Regions from separate parts of the Klebsiella sp. B345 genome, predicted to be linked through region 2. Evidence: predicted binding sites of a transcription regulator. Region 2 holds the regulator's gene; the other holds the start of a gene.
What was found. The regulator PurR, encoded in region 2, represses purine synthesis genes. The targets are predictions, from matches to a motif close to CANGCAAACGTTTGCNTG.
Positions count from the first base shown of each region.

Region 1: the regulator PurR is predicted to act here: its motif matches at 3,675-3,692, upstream of pyrD (quinone-dependent dihydroorotate dehydrogenase).

Region 1 is NZ_CP180443.1:4,774,100-4,779,728, forward strand. It holds gene ssuB (aliphatic sulfonates ABC transporter ATP-binding protein) at 1-65, opposite strand, end outside; gene ssuC (aliphatic sulfonate ABC transporter permease SsuC) at 62-853, opposite strand; gene ssuD (FMNH2-dependent alkanesulfonate monooxygenase) at 864-2,009, opposite strand; gene ACMYSO_RS22360 (sulfonate ABC transporter substrate-binding protein) at 2,006-2,968, opposite strand; gene ssuE (NADPH-dependent FMN reductase) at 2,961-3,536, opposite strand; gene pyrD (quinone-dependent dihydroorotate dehydrogenase) at 3,787-4,797, shown strand; gene zapC (cell division protein ZapC) at 4,966-5,508, shown strand; gene ACMYSO_RS22380 (YcbX family protein) at 5,521-5,629, opposite strand, start outside.
Region 2 is NZ_CP180443.1:727,504-733,132, forward strand. It holds gene ACMYSO_RS03415 (C40 family peptidase) at 1-761, shown strand, start outside; gene sodB (superoxide dismutase [Fe]) at 1,063-1,644, shown strand; gene ACMYSO_RS03425 (MFS transporter) at 1,688-2,851, opposite strand; gene ACMYSO_RS03430 (YnhF family membrane protein) at 3,014-3,103, opposite strand; gene purR (HTH-type transcriptional repressor PurR) at 3,399-4,424, shown strand; gene punR (DNA-binding transcriptional activator PunR) at 4,443-5,354, opposite strand; gene punC (purine nucleoside transporter PunC) at 5,466-5,629, shown strand, end outside.

The DNA of each region.
Region 1 (5,629 bases), 1.3 Mb from region 2:
CCGTAGCGTTTGCTTACGCCGTTCAGTAACAGCGGGATCCCTGGGTTGAGACGGGCAGTAGTCATGCGTTGGCCTCCTGAAGATGATAAGCCGGGTTCCAGCGTAACCACACGCGTTCGAGCAGCTGTGCGCTGACGTCGGCCAGTTTGCCAAGAATGGCGTAAAGAATGATGGCTACCACCACCACGTCGGTTTGTAAAAACTCACGGGCATTCATGGCCAGATAGCCAATGCCGGCGTTGGCGGAGATGGTTTCGGCCACGATCAGCGTCAACCACATCAGGCCAAGGGCGAAGCGGATCCCCACCATGATGGAGGGCAGGGCGCCGGGCAGAATCACATGACGGAAGAGGGCAAAACCGGATAAGCCGTAGCTCCGCGCCATTTCCAGTAGCCCGCGGTCGATGTTACGAATGCCGTGCCAGGTATTGATGTAAATCGGGAACATGGTCCCCAGTGCGACGAGGAAAATTTTGGCGCTTTCGTCGATGCCGAACCATAAAATCACCAGCGGAATCAGGGCCAGGTGCGGCACATTACGCAACATCTGAATTGAGGTATCCAGCAGGCGTTCGCCCCAACGCGAGAGGCCGCTGATCAGCCCGAGGACCAACCCGATAGAGCCGCCGATGGCAAAGCCCAACAGCGCACGCCACGAGCTGATGGCCAGATGCTGCCACAGCTCGCCGCTGGCGGAGAGCGTCCAGAAGGCTTTCAGTACCCCCTCCGGAGAGGGGAGAATACGGGTGGATAACCAGCCAACCGACGACGCGAGTTGCCAGATGATGACGGTTCCCACCGGCAGCAGCCAGGGAGCTATCCGCATCAGCAGTTTTTGCGCAGACTTTGCCATGATGTACTCCTTAGCTTTGCGCGACTTTACGCGGGATAAACTCATTGGCGACCGCCTCGCCCTGCTGGCGCAGGCTCTGCGGCTGCGGGACCGACGGAATATTGACATCCAGCAGCGGGAACAGCAGTTCTCCGACGCGATAAGCTTCCTCAAGATGTGGGTAGCCGGAGAAGATAAAGCTATCGATACCCAGTGCCGCGTATTCATTGATGCGCTCGGCCACGGTGGCCGCGTCGCCAACCAGTGCGGTTCCGGCACCGCCACGTGCCAGCCCGACGCCGGCCCACAGGTTGGGGCTGATTTCCAGCTTGTCGCGCTGACCGTTATGCAGCGCTGCCATCCGCTGTTGCCCGACCGAGTCGGTTTTGGCAAAGGCCGCCTGCGCGCGGGCAATGGTCTCATCATCAAGGAGCGAAATAAGGCTGTCAGCCGCCTGCCAGGCCTCTTCATTGGTTTCCCGGACAATCACATGCAGACGGATCCCGAAGCGTACCTGACGACCATGACGCGCGGCTTTTTCCCGCACCTGGGCAATTTTTTCCGCCACCTGTTCCGGCGGTTCTCCCCAGGTCAGATACAGGTCGACCTGTTCCGCCGCCAGCTCCTGCGCGACGTCAGAGGATCCGCCAAAATAGAGCGGTGGCCGTGGCTGTTGTAGTGGTGGAAACAGTAGCTTCGCGCTGCGCACCCGCTGGTGTTTACCGTTATAGGTGACCGTTTCTCCTTCCATTAGGCGGCGCCAGATATGGGTGAATTCTGCGGAGGCTTCGTAGCGCTCGGTATGGTCGAGGAATACCCCGTCGCCGGCCAGCTCCTGGGGATCGCTACCGGTTACCAGGTTAAACAACGCCCGGCCGTTGGACAGGCGGTCGAGCGTTGCGGCCTGGCGAGCGGCAACCGTCGGGGACATCACGCTGGGGCGCAGGGCCACGAGAAACTTCAGCCGTTGCGTCACCGGGATCATTGAGGCGGCAACCAGCCAGGCATCTTCGCAGGAGCGGCCGGTCGGGATCAGCACACCGGTAAACCCAAGACGGTCGGCGGTTTGTGCGATCTGTTGCAGATAGCCATGATCCACCGGACGAGCGCCTTCGTCAGTACCAAGGTAGCGGCCATCGCCGTGGGTCGGTAAAAACCAGAACATATTTAAACTCATGATTTTGCTCCTTGTGCCACGGCGGGCTGCCAGATTCGGGTGCGGATATCGACTTTTTTCGGTACCAGTTTGTTCTCATAGAACAGGTCGGCGGTTTGCTGCTGGCGAGCGGCCGTTTCGGCACTGACCGGGGTGATAGTGGTGGGTGGGCGATGGTCAAGATAGCTGGCGATCACCGCTTCCGGCACACCCATGGTTTTTGCCAGTAAGGTAATGCTTTGCGGACGCTGGCTCAGGGTCAGGGCATCCGCCTGGCTGAATGTTTCCAGTACGCCGGTAATAAAGGCCGGGTTTTTATCGGCATAGGGGCGTGCAGCGAGATAGAAAGAGCCGGTTTGTTTCAGGTCGCTGCCATCTTTCAATACCCGGGCGTGGGTTTGCTGTAGCGCTGCAGAATAGTAAGGATCCCAAATAGCCCAGGCATCCACGTTGCCCTGCTGGAACGCCGCGCGAGCGTCGGCAGGCGCCAGATAGACCGGTTGAATATCGCTGATTTTCAGGCCAGCTTGCTGTAAAGCCCGCAATAGCAGGTTGTGGGAGCTGGAACCTTTCTGGAATGCTACTTTGCGTCCCTTGAGTTCCGCTACGCTTTTTATCGGGCTGTCCTGGGCCACCAGAATCACTTCCGCTTTGGGCTTCGGCGGTTCGGCACCGACGTAAACCAGATCGGCCCCGGCAGCCTGGGCAAATATCGGTGGAATATCGCCGGTACTGCCCAGATCGATGCTGCCGACATTTAATGCTTCGAGCATCTGCGGTCCTGCCGGGAATTCCACCCAGGAGATGGCGGTGTTTGGATAGCGTTTTTCCAGCAGCTGGTGGCTTTTGGCCAGCACCATACTGACGCTGCCTTTTTGGTAGCCGATGCGCAGCGCTTCCGGTGCGGGTTCCGCCGCGTGGCTCAGGGCGGATAACGTCAGTAATCCGCTGAGGGTCAGGGTTCGCAGGATATTACGCATGTTCCACCCCGCGAATGGTCTTGAGGGCAGGCGCGCGGCTGGAGGTGCGGTGCAGCGCTTGCCAGAAGGTTTCCAGCGCCTGATCGAGGCGCCCGTGCAGGTTCGGCGTAAACTGCGGCTTGTGTTGATAGTCGGTTATCTGGCTATCGTCAGCAAAGACGCCGTGGAGGATCTCCTGGGCCTTTAGGGCGTTGAGGACCGGCTTCAGGGCATAATCCACTGCCAGCATATGGGCGATAGTGCCGCCGGTGGCCAGCGGTAGGACGATTTTCCCCTCCAGCGCTCGTTCCGGCAGCAGGTCGAGCAGGGTCTTCAGAGCACCGGAAAACGACGCTTTATAGACCGGGGTGGCGATAATCAGCCCGTCTGCGCCGGACAGTTGTTCATTCAGGGTCTGCAGCGCCGGGCTATCGAAGCGGGCATAAAGCAGATCTTCCGGGGCAAAGTTTTGCAGGTGCCAGTGGCAAACTTCAATATCAGCCGCGGAGAGGGTTGCTCTGGCATATTCCAGAAGCGCACTGGAACGGGAAGGGTAGCGCGGGCTACCCGCAAGTGTAATGACACGCATCGTCTCTCTCCTTATAACCAAATGTTTGCATTTATCTATAATTGATAACATTTGCGAGCAGTGTGACAGAGGCGATTTATTTCCCTAAATGATTTTTCCACCCTTGTTTTGTCAGAATTTGCATAATGGAAGGGGAGAGAAGAAAACGTTTGCGTCGGATGCGAGATTTTTTGTTGTAGGTCAATTCCCTTTCTGGCGCCGATCGAACATAATACGCCCCCGGTTTGCCACCGGGAATCCAGGAGAGTTCATGTACTACCCCTTCGTTCGTAAAGCCCTTTTTCAGCTCGATCCTGAGCGCGCTCATGAAGTTACTTTTCAACAATTACGCCGAGTATCAGGTACGCCGCTGGAAATGCTGGTTCGCCAGAAGGTGCCGACCAAACCGGTCACCTGCATGGGTCTCACATTTAAGAATCCACTGGGTCTGGCCGCAGGGCTGGATAAGAATGGCGAGTGCATCGACGCGCTCGGTGCAATGGGGTTCGGCTCCATTGAAATTGGTACCGTGACGCCACGCCCGCAGCCGGGTAACGACAAGCCGAGGATCTTCCGTCTGGTTGATGCGGAAGGTTTGATCAACCGCATGGGCTTTAATAACCACGGCGTTGATAACCTGGTTGAGAACGTCAAAAAGGCGCATTTTGACGGTATCCTCGGTATTAATATCGGCAAGAATAAAGATACGCCGGTCGAGCAGGGTAAAGATGATTATCTGATTTGTATGGAAAAAATCTATCCTTATGCCGGTTATATCGCCATTAATATCTCTTCGCCGAATACGCCAGGGCTGCGTACCTTGCAATATGGTGAGGCCCTCGACGATCTGCTTTCCGGTATTAAAAATAAGCAACTGGAGCTCCAGCAGAAGCATCAAAAATATGTTCCAGTGGCGGTAAAGATCGCGCCGGATCTTTCTCTCGAAGAACTGATCCAGGTTGCTGATAGTTTAGTTCGCCATAATATTGATGGCGTCATTGCGACCAATACTACCCTCGATCGTTCACTGGTACAGGGAATGAAATTCTGCGATGAAACCGGTGGTCTTAGCGGTCGTCCGTTGCAGCTGAAGAGTACAGAAATTATTCGCATGCTGGCGGCCGAATTAAATGGTCGGTTACCGATTATCGGTGTCGGCGGGATTGATTCAGTGATTGCCGCACGAGAAAAAATGGCCGCGGGGGCGAGTCTTGTCCAGATTTATTCCGGGTTTATTTTTAAAGGGCCACCCCTGATTAAAGAAATTGTTACCCATATCTAATCTTTTCCCCCTCTGATCCCACCCAGGGCTTTATTTCCGGCCCTGGTTGTTTTATATTCCTTCATTGTTGCTTATTTAGACATTTTAGTCTTTTCTTAATTTTGGAAATAATTTTGTTGCAGGATGCCATTGCAATTAGAGCTGGACGCAAAAGAGGACCGGGATACGATGCGAATTAAACCTGACGATAACTGGCGTTGGTATTACGATGAAGAGCACGATCGTATGATGCTCGATTTGGCCAATGGTATGTTGTTCCGTTCGCGTTTTGCGCGTCGGATGTTAACCCCGGACGCATTCGCGCCATCCGGATTCTGCGTTGACGACGCTGCGCTTTATTTTTCCTTCGAAGAGAAATGTCGCGATATAGAATTATCGAAAGAACAGCGTGCGGAATTAGTCCTTAATGCTCTGGTCGCGATTCGTTTCCTGAAACCACAAATGCCGAAGAGCTGGCATTTCACCTCTCATGATGCCAGCTGGCAGCCGGTCACTGGTGACGCCGCCAGTGCCTGGCTCAGCGATACCGGGCAACAGGTGAATTTGCTGGTGGTTGAACCGGGGGAAAATGCGGCCCTGTGTTTGCTGGCGCAGCCGGGAGTGACGGTCGCAGGGCGTATTTTGCAGCTTGGTGACGTGATTAAAATTATGAACGACAGACTGCAACCGGCAGCAGGTGCCGCCAGCTACAGTCTGGGTCAGGCAGTGTAAATCGCCCGTTGCTTAGGGCGCCAGCCGTAAAGCGGTTTTGGGTACACAGCTACAGCACAGAATCGTGCCATCTGCCGCCACCGCGTTTTTCTTCAGCGGGCTGACTTCGCCCTCTTCCAGC
Region 2 (5,629 bases):
CGGACAAAGGCACGACCGAGCGTAAGAAAAAAGCCAGCAGTCAAAAATCCAGGTCCACCACAAAAACCACCAGCAAGCAAACCGCCACCACGTCCCGCAGCAGACACCCTACCCGTACAACCAGCGCCAGCCAAACGGCATTAACCCGCCAGGCTGCCGGTAGCAGCAAAAAATGCGTCCTGCGTAAGGGGTATAAAAAGCAATGCGCCAAATCGGTGATGCCGAGCGCAGAGCCGGCACCGGTCATGGCCAGCCTGCAGACTAAATGTGTGGTGCGTAAAGGCTACAAAAAACGCTGTAAACCGGTGACTGAAGCGCAGCCGCTGACGCTGGCGGACGCCCATAAGGCCCGGGTGCAGAAAGCGCAAAGTACCGCCATGTCGAAGCTGATGGATCAGATTGGCAAACCGTATCGCTGGGGTGGAACGTCACCGCGTACCGGTTTCGATTGCAGCGGTCTGGTTTACTACGCCTATAAAGATCTGGTGAAAATTCGCATTCCACGTACCGCCAATGAAATGTACCACCTGCGCGACGCCCGTCCGGTTGACCGCGGTGAACTGCAAAGCGGCGATCTGGTTTTCTTCCGCACCCGTGGGCGCGGCACCGCCGACCACGTTGGCGTCTATGTCGGCAACGGCAAATTTATCCAGTCACCGCGTACCGGTCGCGATATTCAGATAACCTCATTAAGCGAGGATTACTGGATCCGTCACTACGTGGGCGCTCGCCGGGTCATGACCCCGAAAACCATTCGCTAACCCCCTGCCGCATCAGCGGCAGGCTGCCGGTTACGCGCAATGTGCAGCACATTTCCCCCTCTCCAGCCTCGTTTATCTGCCCTCTTTTTCCTCGTGACGGGTCACGGTTTCTTCGATCGCGTTTGTTAAATATACCCTTTATTAATGCAAGGCTTTTAACTCTCTCCGGCAAGTGTTAGCATCCTGATCACAATAAAAACCTGTGGTATTCGCTACGGCAATCCACAGTACATGCTGTATCCGGATGGTCATACATCCTTTAAATGTGAGAAGAAATCAAGAAGTTATAAGGAGAGTAACAATGTCGTTTGAATTACCTGCATTACCGTATGCAAAAGACGCCCTGGCGCCGCACATTTCCGCTGAAACCCTGGAATACCACTACGGCAAACATCACCAGGCCTATGTCACTAACCTTAATAATCTGATTAAAGGCACCGGGTTTGAGGGCAAATCGTTAGAAGAGATCGTCCGCACTTCCGAAGGTGGCATCTTCAACAACGCCGCTCAGGTCTGGAACCACACCTTCTACTGGAACTGTCTAGCACCGAATGCTGGCGGTGAGCCGGAAGGCGCACTGGCGGCAGCCATCAACAGCGCTTTCGGCAGCTTTGCTGATTTCAAAGCGAAGTTTACCGATGCCGCCACGAAAAACTTTGGCGCCGGTTGGACCTGGTTGGTTAAGAATGCTGATGGCAGCCTGAATATTGTCTCCACCAGCAACGCAGGCACGCCGCTGACTGGCGACGCTACCCCGCTGTTGACGGTGGATGTCTGGGAACATGCTTACTACATCGACTACCGTAACGCCCGCCCTGAATATCTGGCGCACTTCTGGGCGCTGGTAAACTGGAAGTTTGTTGCTGAAAATCTGGCGGCATAAAACGATATCGCAGAAGGGGTAAACCCTTCTGCGAATAGCATCACTACCCGACGAGCACCTCTTCCGGCTGCGAACGGTTACCCACCACCACCAACAGCAGAGCCAGACCGGCGATGATCGCCCCCATAACCGGAACAAACGCGTAACCCAGGCCACCTGAAATCACCGCCCCACCGGCTGCCGCCCCCAGCGCATTACCCAGATTAAATGCCCCAATGTTGACCGACGAAGAGAGACCCGGTGCCTCATGCGCCACACGCATCACCCGCATCTGTAACGGCGGTACCACCGCAAAGGTTGCAGCTCCCCACACCACCATACTGATAGCGGCTCCCAGCTGCGTCTGCGCCAGTAACGGAATCGCCAGCATAATCACCATCAATAGCAGCAGAAAGCCCTTCAGCGTCCCCGATACGGAACGGTCGGCAAATTTGCCGCCCAGATAGTTGCCAAGCGAGAAGCCCACGCCAATCAACACCAGCATCGCGGTGACAAAAAGCGGCGAAGCATGGGTAATGGTATGCAGCACCGGAGAAATGTAGGTATAGAGCGTGAACATAGCCCCCGCCCCAAGCACCGTGGTCAACAAGGCGGAAAGCACCTGCGGGCGCACCAGCACCGACAGCTCCTGTTTAACATTCGGACGTTCGCCGACACTGCCTTTAGGCAGAGAGAACCACAGGCTGACCATCGCCACCACTCCCAGCCCTGCAGTGGCGAGGAACGACATCCGCCAGCCGATCGTCTCACCAAGCCAGGTCGCCGCCGGCACGCCGCCGATATTGGCGATCGTCAGCCCCATAAACATGGTGGCAACCGCGCTGGCCTGCTTGTCTTTCGGAACGACGCTGGCGGCCACCACCGAACCGAGGCCGAAGAAAGCACCATGGTTAAGGCTGGTAATAATGCGTGAAATCAGCAGCGTGGTGTAATCCGGCGCCATGGAAGAGAGGACGTTACCGAGGGTAAAGATAGCCATCAGGAAAATGAGCGCGTTTCTTCGCGCGCGATGAGACAGCAGCAGCGTCATCAGCGGCGCACCTACCATCACACCGATCGCATAGGCGCTGATCAGCATTCCCGCAGCCGGAATAGACACGTCGACGCCTTTGGCAATGACCGGCAATAATCCCATCGGGGAAAACTCCGTCGTACCAATACCAAATGCGCCTATCGCCAGCGCGAGCAGGGGAAAGTTGATTTTCATTGCATGACTCCAGCAGACCGTCATCGGCGACGGTATCTCATCAGAAGTCAAAAGCATGACATCAATCACAGAAAAACAAAAGTAAACGAAATGGCAAAAGATTTTTGCGAAAATGATAATAATGGCGGGAACGGGGGGAAAGTGACCTCTCCCCCGGGAAAATTAGTGCAGAACTGCGGTCAGCCCGGCGGCAACGATTAGACCTAGAACAATAATCGTTGTTGTCAGCGAAAATTTTAAATCTGTATCCATCAATTTTTCCCCCTGTTTTCCCCACACGAAAAGTGAGCTTGCTCATTTTTGCACAATATCGCATAAAAATCTTCCAGGATTTAGGGTGATACACATTTTTGCTCTTCCCCTTTGCCGCAAGATCGGACAAAATCCCACGCTAATTTGAAAGCGTATCGGCCATTGACCCCTTCCTGTCGTTCTGTGTCGTTTTCCCGACGTGATGCAATGTTGAACATTGTATTCAGGGTGTGTTTAGGCAAACGTTTACGTACCGATTATCAGACGTTCAGGTCAAGGTCTGGAGTGAGAAGTAATGGCAACTATTAAAGATGTAGCGAAGCGCGCAAACGTTTCCACTACAACAGTATCACATGTTATTAACAAAACCCGTTTCGTCGCGGAAGAGACCCGCAATGCGGTCTGGGCAGCAATCAAAGAACTGCACTACTCACCCAGTGCCGTCGCGCGAAGCCTGAAGGTTAATCACACCAAATCGATTGGTCTGCTGGCGACCAGCAGCGAAGCGGCCTATTTTGCTGAAATTATCGAAGCTGTTGAAAAAAGCTGCTTCCAGAAAGGCTATACCCTGATTCTGGGTAATGCGTGGAACGATCTCGAAAAACAGCAGGCCTACCTGTCTATGATGGCGCAAAAGCGCGTCGACGGCCTGCTGGTCATGTGCTCCGAGTATCCGGAATCGGTGCTGAGCATGCTCGAAGAGTACCGCCATATTCCGATGGTGGTAATGGACTGGGGTGAGTCCAAGGCCGACTTTACTGATTCAGTCATCGATAACGCCTTTGAAGGCGGCTATATGGCCGGTCGTTATCTGGTGGAACGTGGCCATCGCGAAATTGGCGTGATCCCTGGCCCGCTCGAACGAAACACCGGTGCCGGACGACTGGCGGGCTTTATGAAAGCCATGGAAGAGGCCCAGATTTCTGTACCGGAAAACTGGATTGAACAGGGTGACTTCGAACCAGAGTCCGGCTATCGCGCGATGCAGCATATCCTGAACCAACCGCACCGTCCGACGGCAGTCTTCTGCGGCGGCGACATCATGGCGATGGGCGCTATTTGCGCGGCAGATGAAATGGGGCTGCGAGTGCCGCAGGATATTTCGCTGATCGGCTATGATAACGTGCGCAACGCCCGCTACTTCAGCCCGGCGCTGACCACGATTCATCAGCCGAAAGACTCCCTCGGCGAAGCCGCGTTTAATATGCTGATGGATCGCATCGTCAACAAGCGTGAAGAGTCCCAGTCTATCGAGGTTCACCCGCGTCTGGTGGAGCGTCGTTCCGTCGTTGACGGTCCGTTTGTCGATTACCGCCGCTAGTCCCCTCCCCGGCGCCGGTTATTCCGGCGCCCGCAACCATTCCCGGTTTAACGTTTCACTATCACCGAGATAATCCAGCATCCACAGCAGCGCAGGCGATGCATCGCTCTGTTGCCAGGTCAGGCAGCACGCCGCATCCGGAAACGGATTTTCCAGCTCAAGGGCGGTCCATTCTCCACGGTCGATCCACGGACGGGCAAAGTGCGTCGGTACCATCCCTACGCAAAGCCCGGCAGACAGGCAGGTGGCTGAGGATTCCCAGTCGGGCACCACCACGCGCTTTTGGTTATCCAACAGCCAGGTCGTGCGCTTGGGTAATGACCGGGAGGTATCTTCTCTGACCAAAGAGGGCCAGTTGCGCAACTCATCATCACTCAGCGGGCTGGTCATCTGCGCCAGTGGATGATGGCTGGCTACCACGCAGTGCCAGTTCAGCATGCCCATATCGCGAAAGGCGTAGCGCCCCCCCACCGGAATCGAACGCGTCGCCCCAATCGCCAGCTCCACGCGGCCATCCGCCAGCGCATCCCAGACGCCGTTGAACACTTCCTGAAAGACAATCAGTTCAACATCGGAAAAGTGACGATAAAAATCGACAATCATCTGGCGCATCCGCGCCGGTTTGACGATGTCATCGACGGCAATCGACAGCTGGCCGCGCCAGCCATTGGCTATCTGCTGGCACTGCTGGCGGGTGATCTGCATTTTTTTGATAACAGAGCGCCCTTCCTGTAAAAACCAGACCCCGGCCGGGGTTAATTCGACATCGCGATGGCGACGTTCGAACAGCGGAACTGCCAGCCACTCTTCCAGCTGACGGACGGTGTAGCTGATAGCGGAAGGGACGCGATGGAGTTCCTGCGCTGCTGCACTAAAGCTGCCGTTGCGGGCGACAGCATCAACAACTTCCAGCGAGTATTCAGACCACATATTCTGCCTACAAAATTTTTGAATGCATGTAGCAAATATTAGCGTTTCACAAGCCAGAATGCACTCCCTACACTCTGCGGCATTATACCGGCATCAGCAGAAGAGAATGTTATGCAACAACCTGGGAAAGGATTTTTAGTTTGGCTGGCGGGACTCAGCGTGTTGGGTTTCCTGGCCACCGATATGTACCTACCGGCCTTCGCCGCGATTCAACACGACCTCAACACCTCCGCGGCCTCGGTCAGCGCCAGCCTGAGCCTGTTCCTCGCCGGCTT